Regions from separate parts of the Burkholderia sp. IDO3 genome, predicted to be linked through region 1. Evidence: predicted binding sites of a transcription regulator. Region 1 holds the regulator's gene; each other region holds the start of a gene.
What was found. Region 1 encodes FNR, which switches genes on or off when oxygen is low (the NO sensors DNR and NnrR bind a similar motif). Its sites were predicted from a motif close to TTGATNNNNATCAA; they were not measured.
Positions count from the first base shown of each region.

Region 2: a site for FNR is predicted at 2,025-2,038, ahead of DCN14_RS32870 (universal stress protein). Genes of this name have one in related genera too.
Region 3: a site for FNR is predicted at 1,766-1,779, ahead of clpB (ATP-dependent chaperone ClpB). Genes of this name have one in related genera too.

Region 1 covers NZ_CP028962.1:85,122-91,558, reverse strand. Annotated here, with positions in the region: gene epsC (serine O-acetyltransferase EpsC) at 1-83, opposite strand, end outside; gene DCN14_RS00425 (hypothetical protein) at 221-454, opposite strand; gene DCN14_RS00420 (DUF3005 domain-containing protein) at 732-1,139, shown strand; gene DCN14_RS00415 (universal stress protein) at 1,783-2,250, shown strand; gene fnr (fumarate/nitrate reduction transcriptional regulator Fnr) at 2,381-3,127, shown strand; gene DCN14_RS00405 (LysR family transcriptional regulator ArgP) at 3,174-4,067, opposite strand; gene DCN14_RS00400 (LysE/ArgO family amino acid transporter) at 4,173-4,793, shown strand; gene DCN14_RS00395 (aldo/keto reductase) at 5,123-6,070, shown strand; gene DCN14_RS00390 (hypothetical protein) at 6,287-6,437, shown strand, end outside.
Region 2 covers NZ_CP028964.1:258,243-264,679, reverse strand. Annotated here, with positions in the region: gene DCN14_RS32885 (acetate/propionate family kinase) at 1-21, shown strand, start outside; gene DCN14_RS32880 (universal stress protein) at 91-594, shown strand; gene DCN14_RS32875 (universal stress protein) at 591-1,427, shown strand; gene DCN14_RS32870 (universal stress protein) at 1,483-1,953, opposite strand; gene DCN14_RS32865 (PAS domain S-box protein) at 2,202-4,199, shown strand; gene DCN14_RS32860 (response regulator transcription factor) at 4,196-4,843, shown strand; gene DCN14_RS32855 (hypothetical protein) at 4,940-5,344, opposite strand; gene DCN14_RS32850 (helix-turn-helix domain-containing protein) at 5,241-5,984, shown strand; gene DCN14_RS32845 (zinc-dependent alcohol dehydrogenase family protein) at 6,010-6,437, opposite strand, start outside.
Region 3 covers NZ_CP028963.1:2,030,119-2,036,555, reverse strand. Annotated here, with positions in the region: gene DCN14_RS24075 (molybdenum cofactor biosynthesis protein MoaE) at 1-294, shown strand, start outside; gene DCN14_RS24070 (group III truncated hemoglobin) at 344-904, opposite strand; gene DCN14_RS24065 (Rrf2 family transcriptional regulator) at 1,178-1,696, shown strand; gene clpB (ATP-dependent chaperone ClpB) at 1,852-4,449, shown strand; gene DCN14_RS24055 (YidB family protein) at 4,582-5,013, opposite strand; gene DCN14_RS24050 (helix-hairpin-helix domain-containing protein) at 5,102-5,701, opposite strand; gene DCN14_RS24045 (MerR family transcriptional regulator) at 6,026-6,437, shown strand, end outside.

The sequences.
Region 1 (6,437 bases):
GTGCGATGGAGTTCCTCGCGCGACTCGCGCAAACCGGCGACGATTTCTTCGAGGCCCCACTGACGGGCGGGTGATGTCGACATATGCCAATGCAGGCAGCCGCGCGCAGTCGCACGGCCGCTAATAAAGTGACGGGTTCCGCAAGATTACCGCGTTTTTCGTCCGGCAGCGGCCCGCGGTGGATCGGCCGGATGGCCAATGCGGCCGGTGCGCGACGGCGTCAGATCGCGATGCTGCTCGCGTCGATCCAGCGCACGGCCCAGTCGCGCGCGTGCGCGATCGCAGCGCCTTCGTCGTTGAACTGGAGTTCGATCGGAAAAAAACGATTGGCAACGAGTTCCCCGTCGCTCGATCGGGAGATCACGACATAGGGCTTGAACGACCCGTCACTGGCGCGCGCGGGCGCGCAATTCAACAGATAACCGCGGTGCGTGAAGGCAGTAGTCGCTTGCATGAATCCGCCACCTCTAGTCCCTTGCTTTGTTGTTCACTACCCGTCTTTAAGGGTGCTGCGGCCCCCGGCGCGGGCAGAGACGGCGAGATCGCTTCCCCTCTCGCCGCTTCGCAGGAAAAGAATCATACTCTGTAGAAAACGCGTGTTCTAGCTGAAATAAATCACGACAAATCAATGCGCGCCGCGCGACCGCGGCGATCGCCCGCGCGCCTTTTCCCGTCGTGCCCGGAACGGGACTTGCTTCGATCCGGAGCGCTTCGCCGCCAGGAGAGCCGCGATGGAATCGTCAGCTCAAGCGCACACCGCGCATCCGCGCAGCATCGAACTCGACAACGACGACACGCACGACAGCACCGTCGACACCGACGGCAAGAATCGCGAAGCGTCGCGTCTTGCTGGCGGCGCGATCTCGCCCGATCAAATCACGCGCAGCAACGCATCGCTCGTCAACGCAATGCCCGAAGCCGGCGACGGCTTCGCGGGCTTCGACAGCCGCCCCGGCGGCAATCACCCGGCGTTCGCGCTGCGGGCCGGCTACACGGTGATCGAGAAAGGTTTCGATGCACCGCCGCACGCAGGCGACGAACTGTTCGGCCCGGTTCACCGGATGTACGGCAGCGCGTACTGGCCCGGGCACGGACGCCGGCCCGAACGCGTCATCGAGATCGCCGCGGTGCCGAGGTAGCGCGCGGCGTTTGAATCGATCGTTCGTTTGCCGGAGCGGCGCGCGGGCCGATGGTTCGCGCGGGCCCGGCTTGTGTTCGGCGCGCACGCGGACGATCTTCCGTATCGGTGTCGATACCGGCGCCGGTTCGCGGCGACGCGCGGGTGCGCCGCGCGCTTTCGATCGATGTGAATGCATCGATGTTGATCGAAATCAGGTTATTCGCAGTTCGGTTGCGATCCAATGGAGGCACGCGCGCGATTCGGCTTCGCCAAAGCGGACGTTGTCGTGCATCGGCGGACGGTGCCGCACCCCGGACCATCGCGCGACGCCTGTGCGGCCGCTGCCGTCACGATGCGGTATCCGCACGGTGTTCGTCCGCCGTCATCTCGCCGCAGACTGCCGCAACGCGCCGCCCGGACGGCCGGCCGGCGCGACGTCGCACGCCGCCGCACCCGTCACGCAGCGCAACATGCGGCGCGCGCATGGCTCGCGATCGGCATGCGCCGCTGCAACGACACAAGCGCCGCGATCGCGCGTGCCGATCGAGACGACCGGCATGTCGATGCAAAGTCCCTGCCGTTGGTTTACTCTGCCTCGCAGCAACGCACGGTCTGCCCGGCCGTTCGGCCGACTTCCGTTCAACCCGCCACTCGGAGACACTATGTACAAGCGCATTCTGGTTGCCATCGACGGCAGCGACACGTCCCGCCACGCATTCGATGCCGCACTCGCACTCGCGAAGGAACACGGCGCGGAACTGCAGCCGTTCTACGTCGTCGAGAACGCCGCGATCTACTACAACGTGCCGGGCTACGATCCGTCCGTGCTGCGCGACCAGCTCGTCGCGCAAGGCAACGCGCTCGCGGCGGATTTCACGAAGCTGATGCAGGCGGCGGGCGTGAAGGGCGAGACGCTGATGAGCGAAGCGTCGTCGCTCAACGACGTCTCGACGCTGATCCTCGATGGCGCGAAGGCATTCGGCGCCGATCTGCTGGTGCTCGGCACGCACGGCCGGCGCGGGTTCCGCCGCCTCGTGCTCGGCAGCATCGCGGAACAGTGCGTGCGCCACGCGACGTTGCCCGTGCTGCTGATCCCGGCCGCCTCGCACACGGATGAGCAGGAGGGCTGAACATGTTCGCGCGCGCACCGTGCTCACGCAACGGCCGGCATGCGCGCGCGGTCGCGACGTTTTGTCACCCGACCGCACCAATTTGCGGTGGGACAATGATTCTGTCGATTCAACGCCGGAGTAAACGATCATGCTGACGCCCGTCGCCACACGCCCCGCCGCCCCTTCCCATGCAGGCAACTGGGCTCCCCGCCAGGCCCCTCATTGCTCGTCGTGCGCAATGCGTCATCTGTGCATGCCGCAGGGCCTCGCCCCCGAAGCGCTCAGCCGCCTCGAATCGGTCATCTGCGCGGCTCGCCCGGTCAAGCGCGGCGAAGCGTTGTTCCGCGAAGGCGATGCGTTCGACAACCTGTATGCCGTACGTTCGGGTTCGCTGAAAACCGTCGCCACGCGCCATGATGGCCGCGAACAGGTCACCGGCCTGCACCTCGCGGGCGAAGCGCTCGGCCTCGACGGCATCTGCGACGACACGCACCCGCGCACCGCGGTCGCGCTGGAAGACAGCTCGGTCTGCGTGATTCCGTACAGCGCGCTCAAGTCGCTGTGCTCGGAAGCCGGCACGATGCAACTACGCATGCACAAGCTGATGAGCGAGCAGATCGTGCGCGAAACGTCGCAGACGATGCTGCTCGGTTCGCTGAATGCGGAAGAGCGCGTCGCCGCGTTCCTGCTCGACGTGTCGCAGCGCTACCTGAAGCGCGGCTACTCGCCGTCGGAATTCAACCTGCGGATGACACGCGAAGACATCGGCAGCTACCTCGGCATGACGCTCGAAACGGTCAGCCGCACGCTGTCGAAATTCCAGAAGCGCGGCCTGATCGAAATGCAGGGCCGCCTCGTGCAGATCGTCGACTTCGACGGCCTGCATCACGTCTGACCCGGCCCGGCGCGTGCGATACGCGCCGCATGCCTTCCCCGTCCGATCAGTCGAGAAACAGCGCGGCGCGCGCCTTCAGCGCCGCGCTGAAATCGTCGAGCCAGCCGATCGACAGGCGCCAGCTCTGCCAGTAAAGCTCGATGTCGACCGTCCGCCCGCGCGACATGTCGACCAGTTCGCCCGCTGCCAGCTGGCGATCGACCATCCGGTCCGGACACATTCCCCATCCCAGCCCCGTTTCGCATGCGCGTAGATACCCGGCGACGTGCGGTATCCAGTGTTGCGGCGGATCGAGCTCCGCACGCGTCACGCGCCGGATGAAACGCGCCTGCAGCCCGTCCTTCGGATTGAACATCACGCACGGCGCGCGGCGCAGCGCATCGCGCGTGATGCCCGCGCCGAAATAACGGTCGTGAAACGCCGGCGAGCACACCGCGCGATAGCGGATGCGCCCGAGCCGCGTCGACCTGCACCCCTGGATCGGCTCGGCCTGCGCGGTCACCGCGCCCTGCACGCTGCCGTCGCGGATGCGCGCGGCCGTGTAGTCCTGATCGTCGATCACGAGGTCGAGCAACGTCTCGCGCTCCGTGCAGAACGGCCCGACCGCGTCGATGAACCACGTCGCGACGCTGTCGTCGTTCACGGCCACGCGCAGCGTCGGCCATGCGCTCGCGATCTGGCCCGGCAATGCGGGCATCCGGCCGCCCAGTTCGGCCTCGAGCAACTGCACGCGCTCCGTATGCCGGCACAGCAGCGCGCCCGAGGTCGTCGCGACGCACGGCTGCCCGCGCTTGACCAGCACGCTGCCGACACGCTCCTCCAGCAGTTTCACCCGCTGCGACACCGCCGACGGCGTGACGTTCAGCTCCCTGGCCGCCCGTTCGAACGAGCCGTGCCGGATCACCGCCGCGAGGGCGTCGAGCAACGCGTAGTCCAGCATTAGATTTCCTTAATCGACATTAGGTAAATTAGCTTCTCTTATTCCGGGGCTGACCGCAGACTAGCGCCAACCGATTCCCCCGTCTACTGCTGTCAATTCCCCATCATGAACTGGATCGCTTTTTCTCACGGCGTGGCCCTGTGCGCGTCGCTCATCGTCACCATCGGCGCGCAGAACGCGTTCGTGCTCCGGCAAGGCATCATGCGCTCGCATGTCGGCAAGATCGTGCTGCTGTGCGCGCTGTCGGACATGATCCTGATCGGCACGGGCGTCGGCGGCGCGTCGGTGCTCGTCGAACGCTATCCGACCTTCGTCCACGCGGTGCTGTACGTCGGTCTCGCGTATCTCGCGTGGTTCGGCATCAACGCGCTGCGCCGCGCGTTCAAGCCGGGGCACGAAACGCTCGACGTCCGCGGCGACGCCGTCGCGCCGCCGCCGCAAAGCGCGGCCGCGATCGTGCTGATGACGCTCGCGTTCACGTGGCTCAACCCGCACGTGTATCTCGACACCTTCCTGCTGATCGGCACGGCCGGCGCGCGCGAGCCGGAAGGCGCGCGCTTCGCGTTCGCCGTCGGCGCGATGTCGGTCAGCGTCGTGTGGTTCCTCGGGCTCGGATACGGTGCGCGACTGCTCGCGCCGTGGTTCCGCAAGGCCGTCGCGTGGCGCGTGCTGGACGGCGCGATCGGCGGGATGGTGCTGTTCCTGGCGGCGGTGCAGTTGCGATAGCACGTTCGCCGATCGAAGCCCGGGCAGCGGCTTGCCGCCCGCACGCAGCAACCCTCCCTCCGTTTCTCCCGCCCGCATCCGCGACGAAATTCAGTTCCAGATCGAACGCAGCCGACCGGATCACCACGCAACGGACGACGCGTCCGCTATCCGCCGCGATTCCTCCGCCTCCACGGCGGCGGGCCGGCTGCACGATTTCGAGCGATCGGCGAGAATGTCCCGAGTCCCGCGACAACGGCGCAAGCGCGTCGCGCCCCGCCGTCTCGTCGCCGTCATCTCGTCCCATCCCGTAGTTCGATCCCGTCACCTCGCAGATTTCGGAGAGAAACATGGCACTACGCACCCTCGGCACGTCGGACATCCAGGTTTCACCGCTCGCCTTCGGCGGCAACGTCTTCGGCTGGACCGTCGACGAGAACGCATCGTTCGCGCTGCTCGACGCGCTCGCCGACACCGGCATCAACTTCATCGACACGGCCGACGTCTATTCGGCCTGGGCGCCCGGCAACAGCGGCGGCGAATCGGAAACGATCATCGGCAAGTGGCTCAAGCGCTCCGGCAAGCGCGAACAGGTCGTGATCGCGACCAAGGTCGGCATGCTCGCCGCGCGCGCGGGGCTGACCAAGGACAACATCCTGAAGGCCGCCGACGATTCGCTGCGCCGCCTGCAGACCGACTACATCGACCTGTATTTCTCGCACCGCGATCTCGCCGACACGGCCCCGCTCGAAGAAACCCTCGCCGCATACCAGACGCTGATCGAAGCAGGCAAGGTGCGCATCATCGGCGCATCGAACTACAGCGGCGCGCGCCTGCGCGAAGCCGCCGACATCAGCCAGCGCGACGGCCTGCCCGCATACCAGGTGATCCAGCCGGAATACAACCTGATCGACCGCGCCGAATACGAGCGCGATCTCGAACCGGTCGTGCGCGACCTGAAGCTCGGCGTCGTCAACTACTACGCGCTCGCGAGCGGCTTCCTGTCGGGCAAATACCGCAGCGAAGCCGATCTGAAGAAGAGCGTGCGCGGCAGTCGCGTCGCCGGCTATCTCAATGAGCGCGGGCTGCGCATCCTCAAGGCGCTCGACGACGTGTCGGCCAAGCACGGCACGCAGCCGGCCGCGATCGCGCTCGCCTGGCAGATCGCCCGGCCGACGATCACCGCGCCGATCGCCAGTGCGACGTCGCTCGAACAGCTCGCGCTGCTCGGCGAAGCGATCCGCGTGCAGCTCGACGACGGCGATATCCGCAAGATCGACGAGGCCAGCGCGGCCTGAGGCCGTCTGCAACAGCACAGGCCGGTCGGTGGAATCGCGTCGTGCAGCGGTTCCGCGGCCGGCCTGCGTCATCTGCGTTCCGGTATTGCCGCATGCGGGGCGCATGAAATTCTCGCGTGGCGGCTCGATACAATGGCGTGCATCCCGACGGCCGGGCGGCTCGACCTGATCGAACCGGTATCCGTGCCCGGACGAACACCACGCACGGAACCGCCCATGCCCCGGAACACCCGCCGCTCCCGTTACGCCCGCCTGCCCTCCGCGGCCGTCGCCGCGCTGCTCGCGTTCGCGTTCGCGCCGGCGGTATCCCATGCCGGCTGGTACGAGGTCGTGAACTACACCGGCACGATCGGCCGCGCCCCCGTCC
Region 2 (6,437 bases), on a different replicon from region 1:
CGCGGCAATCGGGACGCTTGATCCAGATCAGCGCGGGCGGCGCGCATGCGCCGAAGATGATTCCATCGCCATCCGTTCAAGGGAAACGCCATGTACTCGAACATTCTGGTTGCGCTCGACGGCAGCGATACGTCGTCCCGCGCACTCGACGCCGCGCTGAACCTCGCGTCGGAGACGGGTGCGCGGCTGACCCCCGTCTATGTCGTCGATTTCCTGGTGCCGGCCTACGACACGTACGGCTACGATCCGTCGATCCTGATCGATGCATTCCGGGAGGAGGGGCTGCGCGTCACGGAGGACGCCGCGAAACGCATGAAGGCACACGGCGTGACCGGCACGCCGCAGATCTCCAATGTCGCGCCGGCGGGCGAAGACATTGCGCAACGGATCGTCGCGCTCGCCGACGAGATCGACGCCGACCTGATCGTGATGGGCACGCACGGCCGGCGCGGTTTTCGTCGCCTCGTCCTCGGCAGCGTGGCCGAACGCGTGCTGCGCCATGCCACGCGCCCGGTCCTGATGATTCCGGCGGGTTGTGCGTCGACGGCATCCGCCGGAACCCCTGCCGCATCGACCGAAAAGGAACCGTCATGAGCTACAAGACCCTGCTCGTCCATCTCGACGACAGCGCGCGCTGCGCGACGCGCGTCGAGCTCGCGCTCGAACTCGCGGGACGCTGGAACGCGCATCTGACCGGCCTCTACGTGGTCTGCCAGGATCTGTTCGAACCGTTGCGACGCCCTGACGAACCGCTGAAGCTGGCCGTCTACGAACGCCTGTGCGACCAGCGGCGCCAGGAAGCCGAGGAGCGGTTCCTGGCGGCCGCCGAGCGCGCGGGACGCAACAACGTCGAGTGGCAGGCGCCGACCGGCGACGCGACGGCCGCCGCGATCCTGCATGCGCGCCACGCCGACCTGCTGGTGCTCGGCCAGGAGGATCCGGACGACCGCATGACCTACGTGGCCCGCCATTTCGTCGAGGACGTCGTGATGGGCAGCGGACGGCCGGCGCTCGTCGTGCCCTACGCGGGCGACGTGCGAACGCTCGGCGAGAACGTGCTGATCGGCTGGGACGGCGGACGCGAAGCCGCTCGCGCGATGGCCGACGCACTGCCGCTGCTCGCCCGCGCGCGCTTCGTCAACGTCGAGACGGTCACCCGCGGGCATCCGGATCCGGACAGGACGCCGGCGGGCGTCGACGTCGCCGCGTATCTCGAACGGCACGGCATTCGCGCATCGTTCTCCGCCACGCCGCGCGATCGGTCGGTGAGCGTGGGCGCGACGCTGCTGAACCGGGTGACCGACCTGCATGCGGATCTGCTGGTGATGGGGCTGTACAGTCATGCCCGCATGCACGAACGCGTGCTGGGCGGTGCCACGCGCACGATCCTCGAGACGATGACGGTGCCGGTCCTGCTGTCTCACTGAGTGAGCGCGTGAAAGCGGGTAGCCGCATCCGGCTGCCCGCCTCCCGTCACGACCGTCACAACACGCCGGCGCACGCACCCGGCCCCTCCCGTACGACCAGCACCGGCCGGTCCGCGATGCGCACCAGCGATTCGGCGACGCTGCCGAGCACCGCCCGGCGCACGCCGCGACGGCCATGCGTGCCCATCACGATCAGGTCCGCGTCGCATTCGGCGGCGGCGCGCGCCAGCACCTCCGCAACGTCCTCGCCATACGCGTCGATCGTTTGCGCGATGCCGCGCACGCCGGACAGCTGAAACGCCGTTTCCGCGTCCGAGACCGCGATCGCGGCCTTGTCCGCGTCCAGTCCGCCCGGCGCGTACTGGTCGATATAGCCGCTGTCCACATCGGCCAGCCGCAGCGCGTCCGATACCACGCACATGGCGATGACCAGGCTGCCCGCATCGCGGGCGAGCGAAATCGCCTCGTCGAGCGCGAGCCGCGCACTGCGGCTGCCATCGAGTGCCGCGAAGATCCTTTGGTACATGACGCCTCCCTGCTGTCGTCCGGGTTCGATCGGCCGGTCCAGCCAGTCTGCTCCCGGCGGGCACCTTTCCGTTGATGCCGGTCAAGCGTGCGACGCGCCGCCCGTCCGCACCGGTCCCGATTGGCGAACGCCGGCAAAGCGGGCACAATTTCAGGCGACATCGCAGTTCCGGCCTGCCCCGCTTTTCGTGCCCCGCGCCCGGCCCGCCGCCAGCCAGCCGCCGGCGCAATCCGTCAGGATGAACGGCAATGACAGTGAATGCGCCCCCCTTCAAGGCCGGGCCGGTTCCGCACCGGACGCGCCCCGCCCGCCATGCAGCCGCGGCCGCGCTGCTGACGCTGGCGCTGGGTCTGGCCGCAACGTTTGCGGCGTCCCGGTCGCTGCAGAACGCGGCCCGGCAAGCCGCCCAGGCCCGGTTCGAGCAAACCGCGACGCTCGCGACCGCCGACCTCAGGCGCAGCCTCCTCGGCGCGGCCGCCATCTTGCGCGGCGCGCGCGGCTTCGCGTCGGCACTGGCCGCGCCGCAATCCGGCGCGGCGTGGCGCGGCTATCTCGCCAGTCTCGATCTGGACGGATTGCAATCCCCAGTCCGCGGCCTCGGAAGAATCGAACCGGGCGCCGCCATCGGCGATCTGTCGACCCGGCAGGCACTGCGGCGCGCAGCGGAAACCGGCAAGGTCGCGCTGGCCGCGAACGCGCTCCAGGACGGCACCGATGCGACGCTCGCCCGGACGGCACTGACGCTGTACTTGCCGATTGATGCGAACGCCGAAGACGGGCCGTTGTCCGGGCCCCGGCACGCGAGCGCGACCGGATACGTCTATGCGTCGCTGAATCCCGATCGTCTCGTCGATGCGTCCGTGCTCGGCCGGCTTCACATGGAAATCGTCGCCGACGATCCGGCGGCGCCCGTGTATTCCGGCGGCTTCGGCGGCGGCGATGACGCCGACGTCCGCGATACGTTCAGGCGAACCGACTCGCTGACGTTCGGCGGCACGCCGCTCACGCTGCGCTACGGCGCACCGCGCGCCGCCCTGTCCGGCGCCGCGACGGCCGTGCTGCCGGCCGGCATCGCGCTGTCGCTGACGCTGGCCGCGCTCGTGCTGCAGATCGCCGCGAAGCGCGCGCGCGCCGGTACGACACACGCCAGCGACACCCCGCCCGGCGATGACCGGATGATGGCCATCATCCGGTCATCGATGGAGGCCATCATGACCGTCGACGAACGCCAGACGATCGTGATCTTCAATCCGGCCGCCGAACGCGTGTTCGGCGTCTCGGCGATGGACGCGATCGGTGCGCCGCTCGCCCGCTTCATCCCCGAGCGCTTCCGCGCCGCGCATGCGGCGCACGTCGAGCAATTCGGCGTGACCGGCGTGTCGGAGCGGCAGATGGGGCGGCAACGCGTGCTGTTCGGCTTGCGCGGCGACGGCACCGAGTTTCCGATCGAGGCGTCGATCTCGCAGATCCGCGACGGCGCCGGCAAGCTGTATACGGTCATGCTGCGCGACGTCACCGAGCGGGTGCGCGCCGAAAACGCGCTCAAGCAGTCGCGCGAGGAGCTGCGCGAGCTGTCCGCCAACCTGCAGAACGTGCGGGAGGAAGAAAAAACGCGCATCGCCCGCGAGCTGCACGACGACCTCGGCCAGCAGCTCACCGCGCTCAAGATGGATCTCTCCGCCGTCGAGCTGGGGCTCGCGGGCGTCGTCGTCCCCAACACCGGCGTGCGCGAGCAGTTGGGCGGCATGCATCGCCTGATCGATTCGACCGTCGCGTCGGTCCGGCGCATCGCGGCCGATCTGCGGCCCGTGATGCTCGACGACCTGGGCCTCGTCCCGGCGATCGAATGGCTGGCGAACGATTTCACGCGCCGTTACCGGATCACGGTCGAGCGCGACCTCGCCCCCGTCGATGCCGCGCTCACCAGCGCCGGCGCAACCACGCTGTTCCGCATCGTGCAGGAGGCGCTGACCAACGTCGCGCGGCACGCGGACGCGACGAACGTGAAGCTCGCGCTGAAAATCGAAGACGGCTACTGCATGCTGCGCATCGCCGACAACGGTCACGGCGCGCCCGCCCCCCGCCGCGACGCGCACGATCGCCCGTCGTTCGGCCTGATCGGCATCCGCGAGCGCGCGCACATGCTCGACGGGACGGTGACGATCGACAACCGGCCGGGAGCGGGATTCACGATCACCGTGGCGCTGCCGCTTCACGCCATCCAGCAAGGAGACGTGCTGTCATGATCAGGGTACTCATCGCCGACGACCACGCACTCGTCAGGGACGGCCTGCGGCACATCCTGCAGAACGCAAGCGGTTTCGACGTCGTCGGCGAAGCGCAGGACAGCGCGTCGACGATCGCGCTCGTGCGCGGCAAGGACGCGAACGTGCTCGTGCTCGACCTGTCGATGCCCGGCCGAAACGGCGTCGAGCTCATCAAGCAGATCAAGGACGAGAAGCCCGCCTTGCAGATCCTCGTGCTGACGATGCATGCCGAACAGCAATATGCGGTGCGCGCGTTCCGCGCGGGCGCGTCCGGCTACATGACCAAGGAAAGCGCCAGCGCCGAACTGGTCGCCGCGCTGACCAAAATCGCGGCCGGCGGCGTCTATGTCAGCCTGACGATGGCCGAGCAATTCGCGCAGAGCCTGAACGAGCCGACCGATCTCCTGCCGCACCAGCGCCTGTCCGACCGCGAGTTCGACGTCTTCCGCCGCGTGACGTCCGGCGAGCCGATTTCCGAAATCGCGCAGGCGCTCTGCGTCAGCGTCAAGACCGTCAGCACGTACAAGACGCGGATCCTCGAGAAGATGCAGATGCCGAACGACACGGCGCTCGTGCGCTACGCGATGCGCCACAAGCTGTTCGACGACCCGGACGAGCTCTGACGGCGGCAAGGCCGCCGGCTGCCGTCGCGTTGCCGCGGCATGCGCTCCCCGCCCGCAACACGCGCGACAAGACGCCGCACCGCTGTAGGAATCGGCCTACAGCGCTTCCACCTCACCTACCGCATCTTCAATTCCGGCTGATTTTCTTGACGCCGCGCAACGTCCATACTGCACCTCAAGAAAAACAACCCAGCGTGCCTCCCGGAGCAAAGGCAGCATCACCGTCGAGACCGGCGTACCGGTCTCCCGGCCCGTCCGGCGCGGCGTTTCCATCAGGAAGGCGGCAACCACCCAGGCCGCCGGTACAACGGCCAGCGCGATCCCGCCTGACGGCGAACCGTCGCTGCCCCCCGAACTGGAGCCGATCATGCAGAGCAATGCCGATGTCTCGACGACCATGCCGTTACGCCCGTTCATCCCGCTGCATTCCGTCGCGCCGGTGGACCAGCCGAAGCGCGCCGCGTCCCGCTGTTCGACGTGCGCACTACGCAGCGTGTGCATGCCGTCCGATCTTTCTCCTGACGATTTCGCGCGCGTCGACGCGATGATCTGCACGACGCGCCACGTCAGGCGCGGCGAAACGCTGTTTCGCGCGGGCGACACGTTCAACAGCATCTATGCGGTGAGAACCGGGTCGTTCAAGACCATCGTGATGCATCGCGACGGCGACGAGCAGATCACCGGCTTCCAGATCGTCGGCGAGTCGCTCGGGCTCGACGGCGTGTACACCGGACGCCACAACGGCGACGCCATCGCGCTCGAGGACAGCACGGTCTGCATCATCCCGTTCGGCCAGCTCGAGCAGATGTGCCGCGAAGTGCGGCCGATGCAGCACCACGTGTATCAGATGATGGGCGGCGAAATCGTGCGCGAGTCCTCCCAGATGCTGCTGCTCGGCACGATGACGGCCGAGCAGCGCGTGGCCGCGTTCCTGCTGAATCTTTCCGCGCGCTTCAAGGCGCGCGGTTACTCGGCCGCCGAATTCGTGCTGCGGATGACGCGCGACGAGATCGGCGAATATCTCGGGATGAAGCTCGAAACGGTCAGCCGCATGCTGTCGAAGTTCCAGCACAAGGGGCTCGTCGCGGCGCAAGGCAAGCAGATCCGGATCGTCGATCCGGACGGCCTCCGGCAGATCTGAGCGCGCCGCCGATGCGGCGCGCGGATCAACCGCGCGTGTCCAGCACGGCGGCGCCCGACACGCGCCCGCCGCGCAAATCGTCGAGTGCGCGGTTCGCATCGGTCAGCGCATAGCGCACCGTCTCGACCCGCAGCGGCATCGCGGCGGCGATCCGCATGAATTCGACGGCATCCGCACGCGTCAGGTTGGCCACCGACGCGATGCGGCGCTCGCCCCATAGCCATGCGTACGGAAAGCCCGGGATGTCGCTCATGTGAATGCCGCCGCACACGACGATCCCGCCTTTGTCGACCGCACGGAGTGCGGCCGGCACCAGGGCGCCCACCGGCGCGAAGATCAGCGCGGCGTCGAGGGGCTCGGGCGGCGCTTCGTCGCTGCCGCCGGCCCATGCCGCGCCCAGCGACAGCGCGAACTGCTGCGCCACCGTATCGCCAGGCCTGGTCAGCGCAAACA
Region 3 (6,437 bases), on a different replicon from region 1:
CTCGAGAAGATCGCCGCCGAGGCTGGCCGGCGCTGGCCCGGCATCGACGTCGCGATCGTGCACCGGGTCGGCCGGCTGTTGCCGCTCGACCAGATCGTGATGGTCGCGACGGTCGCGTCGCATCGCGGCGATGCGTTCGCGTCGTGCGAGTTCGTGATGGACTATCTGAAGACCGAGGCGCCGTTCTGGAAGAAGGAAACGACGCCGGACGGCGAGCGCTGGGTCGATGCCCGCAGTACCGACGACGCCGCGCTGGCGCGCTGGGGCGTTGAATCGGGCAACACGCCGCGTTGAACGCGGCGTTCTCGTTGCGGCGATGTGCCGCAGGCGCCGGATTGCCGCGTTACGCGTCCGGATCGGTGCCGCGCCCGATGATCTTCGTCGGAAACGGCTCGCCGCGGGCGCGTGACGGCAGCGCATGCGCGTCGTCGCCGCCATCGCGGCGGCGCGGCGCGATCGCATCGAGCAGCGCCTGCTGCTCGGGCGGAATCTGATAGTCCCAGCCGAAGCGGCTCAGCTGCAGGCTTTGTGCGATCCGTAGCGCGGGTTCCATGAAGCGGATCGCCGCGAGCGGCGTGTAGCGTGCCTCGACGGTCTTCAGGAACAGCGACAGCCAGCGGCTGAAGTGCGCGGGTTCGATTCCGTCGAGCGGCTGGTGCGCCTGCTGCACGTTGCCGCGATAGCCCTTGGTGCCGAGCACGAGGCTCGACCAGAAGCTGACCATCTTCGGCAGATGATCGTCCCAGCGGCCGTTCAGTTTCGCGTCGAATACGGGCCCGAGCAGCGGGTCGGCGCGGACGCGGTCGTAGAACGCGTAGACGAGGTCGCGGATGTTGTCTTCGGTCGGTTCGGCGTCGCGGGGGCGGGCCGGTGCGGTATCGGGCGAGGCGGGCAGGGCGGTCATGACAAAAAGGCCGGGAAAATCGGAGCGTTGGGGCTTCGGCGACGCGGCGGCATGACGCAGGTGCGGCCGATGCGCAGGACGCCGACAGGATTTTGACGCAAAATAGCGTCCACCAAGGCCTGAAAAATGTGCGTATGCCATGCATCTTATTGTGTGCAGGCCGTCCGGGCAACCCGGGCCTGTCAGGCGGCAGTCAAAAGCCCGGCCGGCGCGCGCTCCCGGTGATCCGGGCTGCATAATCGGGGCACGATCGACAATTTTCCGTATTCGCTCATGAGACTCACCGACTACACCGACTATTCGCTGCGCGTGATGTTGTACCTTGCCGTGCGCGGCGAGGGGCTCGCGACGATCCAGGAGATCTCGGACGCCTACGGCATCTCGAAGAACCATCTGATGAAAGTGGTGCAGCAGCTCGGCGAGCTCGGCTGGGTCGACACGGTTCGCGGCCGCAACGGCGGGCTGCGGCTCTTCCCCGAATCGCTGGCGCTGACGGTCGGGCAGGTCGTGCGCGCGACCGAGAGCGATTTCGCGCTGGTCGGCTGTTTTTCCGCCGACGGTGACGAGTCGCGCGGCTGCGTGATTGAGCCGCAGTGCCGTCTGAAGGGCGTGCTGGCGGCCGCGCGCGATGCATTTTTCGCCGAGCTCGATCGTCATACGGTCGGCGAGCTGGCCGCGCCTGCGTCGCCGCTCGTCGCGCTGCTCGGCATTCGGCCGATCGCGCTCGTGCGTGCCGAGCCGTCGGAACCCGACGCGGCTGCGTCCGCCGGGTCGCCGTCGAAGGCCGGCTGACGCGCGCCGCACGCCTCCATTACCCGGCTGCAACCGGCCGGCAGGCCGCTTGTCGCCGCCCATCGTTTTTTGCGCTGAATCAACCCGAATTTCGCTTGAAACCCGCATAACCATCCTCATCTTGGTGTTAATCGAAAATTGGAGGTCTCGACTAAATGAGAATCGACAAGCTCACCACCAAGTTCCAGGAAGCACTCGCGGACGCGCAAAGCCTTGCGGCAGGCCGCGACAATCAATACATCGAACCCGTTCACGTACTGGCGGCACTCGTCGCGCAGCAGGACGGCTCCGCCCGCTCGCTGATGTCGCGCGCGGGTGTTCACGTGCAGGCGCTGCAAGGCGCGCTGAACGAGGCGATCTCGCGCCTGCCGCAAGTCACGGGTACGGGCGGCGACATCCAGATCGGCCGTGAGTTGGCCGGGCTGCTGAACCAGGCCGACAAGGAAGCGCAGAAGCTCAACGACACGTTCATCGCGAGCGAGATGTTCCTGCTCGCCGTGTCCGACGACAAGGGCGAAGCCGGCAAGCTCGCACGCCAGCACGGCCTCACGCGCAAGGCGCTCGAAGCCGCGATCGCCGCGGTGCGCGGCGGCTCGCAGGTGCACAGCCAGGATGCGGAAAGCCAGCGCGAGGCGCTGAAGAAGTACACGGTCGACCTGACCGAGCGCGCCCGTGCAGGCAAGCTCGATCCGGTGATCGGCCGCGACGACGAAATCCGTCGTTCGATCCAGATCCTGCAGCGTCGTACCAAGAACAACCCGGTGCTGATCGGCGAGCCGGGCGTCGGCAAGACCGCGATCGTCGAAGGGCTCGCGCAGCGGATCGTCAACGGCGAAGTGCCCGAGACGCTGAAGGGCAAGCGCGTGCTGTCGCTCGACATGGCCGCGCTGCTCGCGGGCGCGAAGTATCGCGGCGAGTTCGAGGAGCGCCTGAAGGCGGTGCTCAACGACATCGCGAAGGACGAAGGCCGGACGATCGTGTTCATCGACGAGATCCATACGATGGTCGGTGCCGGCAAGGCCGAAGGCGCGATGGATGCGGGCAACATGCTCAAGCCTGCGCTGTCGCGCGGCGAGCTGCATTGCATCGGCGCGACCACGCTCGACGAATACCGCAAGTACATCGAGAAGGACGCCGCGCTCGAGCGCCGCTTCCAGAAGGTGCTCGTCGACGAGCCGAGCGTCGAGGCGACGATCGCGATCCTGCGCGGGCTGCAGGAGAAGTACGAACTGCATCACGGCGTCGACATCACCGACCCGGCGATCGTCGCCGCGGCCGAGCTGTCGCACCGCTACATCACGGACCGCTTCCTGCCCGACAAGGCGATCGACCTGATCGACGAGGCTGCATCGAAGATCAAGATGGAAATCGATTCGAAGCCCGAAGAGATGGACAAGCTCGACCGCCGGCTGATCCAGCTGAAGATCGAGCGCGAGGCCGTGAAGAAGGAGCAGGATGAAGCGTCGCAGAAGCGCTTGCAGCTGATCGAGGAGGAGATCGATCGCCTCGGCCGCGAATATGCGGACCTCGAGGAGATCTGGACCGCCGAGAAGGCCGCGGTGCAGGGCAGCGCGCAGTTGAAGGAAGAAATCGAGAAGGTGCGTGCCGACATCGCGCGTCTGCAGCGTGACGGCAAGCTGGAGAAGGTCGCCGAACTGCAGTACGGCAAGCTGCCGCAACTCGAGTCGCAACTGAAGCAGGTCACGCAGGCCGAAGAGCAGGAGCAGCACAACCCGACGCGTCCGCGGCTGCTGCGCACGCAGGTCGGTGCGGAAGAAATCGCGGAAGTCGTGTCGCGCTCGACCGGGATTCCGGTGTCGCGGATGATGCAGGGCGAACGCGAGAAGCTGCTGCATATCGAGGAAAAGCTGCACGAGCGCGTGGTCGGCCAGCATGAGGCGATCAGCGCGGTCGCCGATGCGATCCGTCGTTCGCGCGCGGGGCTCGCCGATCCGAACCGTCCGTACGGCTCGTTCCTGTTCCTCGGCCCGACGGGTGTCGGCAAGACCGAGCTGTGCAAGGCGCTGGCGTCGTTCCTGTTCGATTCAGAAGAGCACCTGATCCGCATCGACATGAGCGAGTTCATGGAGAAGCACAGCGTCGCGCGGCTGATCGGCGCGCCGCCGGGCTATGTCGGCTACGAGGAAGGCGGCTACCTGACGGAAGCCGTGCGCCGCAAGCCGTACAGCGTGATCCTGCTCGACGAGATCGAGAAGGCGCATCCGGACGTGTTCAACGTGCTGCTGCAGGTGCTCGACGACGGTCGCATGACCGACGGGCAGGGGCGCACGGTCGATTTCAAGAACACGGTGATCGTGATGACGTCGAACCTCGGCTCGCAGGTGATCCAGGCGATGACGGGTTCGCCGCAGGAAGAGATCAAGGACGCGGTGTGGCTCGAAGTGAAGCAGCACTTCCGTCCGGAGTTCCTGAACCGGATCGACGACGTCGTCGTGTTCCATGCGCTCGACCGCAGCAACATCGAGTCGATCGCGAAGATCCAGCTCGCACGCCTGCACGACCGGCTCGCGAAGCTCGACATGGCGCTCGAGGTGTCGCCGGCGGCGCTCGAACAGATCGGCAAGGTCGGCTACGATCCGCTGTTCGGTGCGCGGCCGCTGAAGCGCGCGATTCAGCAGGAGATCGAGAACCCGGTCGCGAAGCTGATCCTCGCGGGCCGCTTCGGTCCGAAGGACGTGATCCCGGTCGACGTCAGCGACGGCAAGTTCGTGTTCGACCGCGTCGTGCACTGATCGCCGGTCATCGGCCGCACGCCCGGTTCGCGCCGGGCGCGCAAAAACAAACACCCCGCTCAGGCGGGGTGTTTGCATATGGAGCGGCGGAAACGGATGAAGCGGCTGCCCCGGCTGTCGTGCGCGGTGCGCTCAGGCCTGCTTGTTGCCGCCGAACATGCCGGCGAGCTGCGACAGTGCGCCGAGCACGTTCGACGTGTCGACCTGGCCGTCGGCCGGCACTTCGCCGTTCGGCGTCGCGTGGTTCACGACGTGCGGCAGCACCTGCGCGAGGATCGACGATGCTTGCGCCGGATCGATGCCCACCTTGCTCGCGAGCGCGCCGACGGCGTCCGAGCCGAGCACGTTCTGCAGCGTATCCGCCGAGATCGGCTGGTTTTCGCCGCTGCCGACCCACGAGCCGATCACGTCGCCGGCGCCGCCGGCCTTGAACTTCTCGATCAGCCCGTTCAGGCCGCCCGGCTGGTTGTTGATGAATTCGAGCGCGGTCGTGATGAGCGCGCTTTGCGAGTTGCCGCCGGCCTGGCCGCCGATCAGACCGCCAACGATGTCGAGGAGACCCATGGTTCTTCACCTTCACTGAAAAGGGCGCCGTAACGGCGGCGCCCGTTGAACGAATGCCGCGCGCACGCCGTCGCGCGCGCGGCGCGCATCAGGCGCCCGACGCCGCGGCGGCGGAGGCTGCCTTGTCCTTCTTGCTCTTCTTCTTCGAACCCTTCGTCGCCTTCGTGGACGACGCTGCGGACGGCGCGCTCGCGCCCGCGTCGGCGGCTGCCGCCGCGGCTGCGGCCGCCTTCTCCTTCTTCGACGCACGCTTGCTCTTGGCCGGCTTGGCCGCCGCTTCCGGCGCGCTTGCGGCCGGCGCCGCCGTGCCGGCCGTCGCGGTTGTCGACGTCGTCGCAGTGCCCGCCGGCGTCGTGGTGGTCGTGGTGGCCGACGTCGTCGCGGCCGGCTTCGACAGCTTCACGCCCTTGGGCGGCGTCGACGAGCCGCCGATCGTCAGGCCATTTTCCTCGAGATGCCCGACCGACTTCGTGCCGAGGCCCTTCACGCGATTCGCGAGATCGTCCGCATCCTTGAACGGGCCGTTCTTGGCGCGTTCGTCGATGATCGCCTTCGACTTCACGGGCCCGAGACCCTTTACCGATTCGAGCGCGGCCTGGTCGGCCGTGTTGACTTCGACGGCCGCGGCCAGGCCGGCGGCGAGTGACAGCGACAGCGCGACAAACAGCATCAGCAGCTTTTTCAGCATGGCAAAGGCTCCCAGGTTTCAACGGATGAATGGTTGTTGCAACGGACGGTGGAGCGACGCCTGTCCAAGCGTTGCCGTTAAGCATAGGACAAATGCGTGCCCTTTTTAAGACAAGCTGTCCGAATCTTGCTGAAGGCTTGCGTCGCTGTAAAGACGGAACGCGCTGCCGGGCCGCGATTTTGACCATTCTTTACGGTATCCGCCGATGTCTGACGGTGGGTGTCGGAAGGGTGGGTGTCGGAAGCGACGGCCGCAAATTGACGCGCTGGCCGTTCGGCAACGCTTGACTTAGAGTGAACTCTAACTCCTAACCTTGAGCGTGCCATGTCGATCACCGTTTCCACTCCTTCCTCTGCCGGCCCGCTGACGATCGGGCAAGTCGCCGCGCTGACGGGCGTGTCGACGCACACGTTGCGGTACTACGAGCAGGCCGGGCTGCTGCGCGCGATTTCGCGCACGGCGGCCGGGCACCGGCTCTACGCGCCGGCCGATCTCGACTGGCTCGCCTTCGTGATGCGGCTGAAAGCGACCGGCATGCCGATCGCGCAGATGCAGCAGTTCGCGGCATTGCGCGCGCAAGGCGAGTCGACGTTCGGCGCGCGCCGACGGTTGCTGGCCGCGCATCGCGATGCGGTGCGCGTGCATATCGAGGCGCTGCAGGCGAGCCTCGACGCGATCGGCGACAAGATCGCGTACTACGAGACGCGGGAGCGCGAGACGGAACGACGGGCGAACA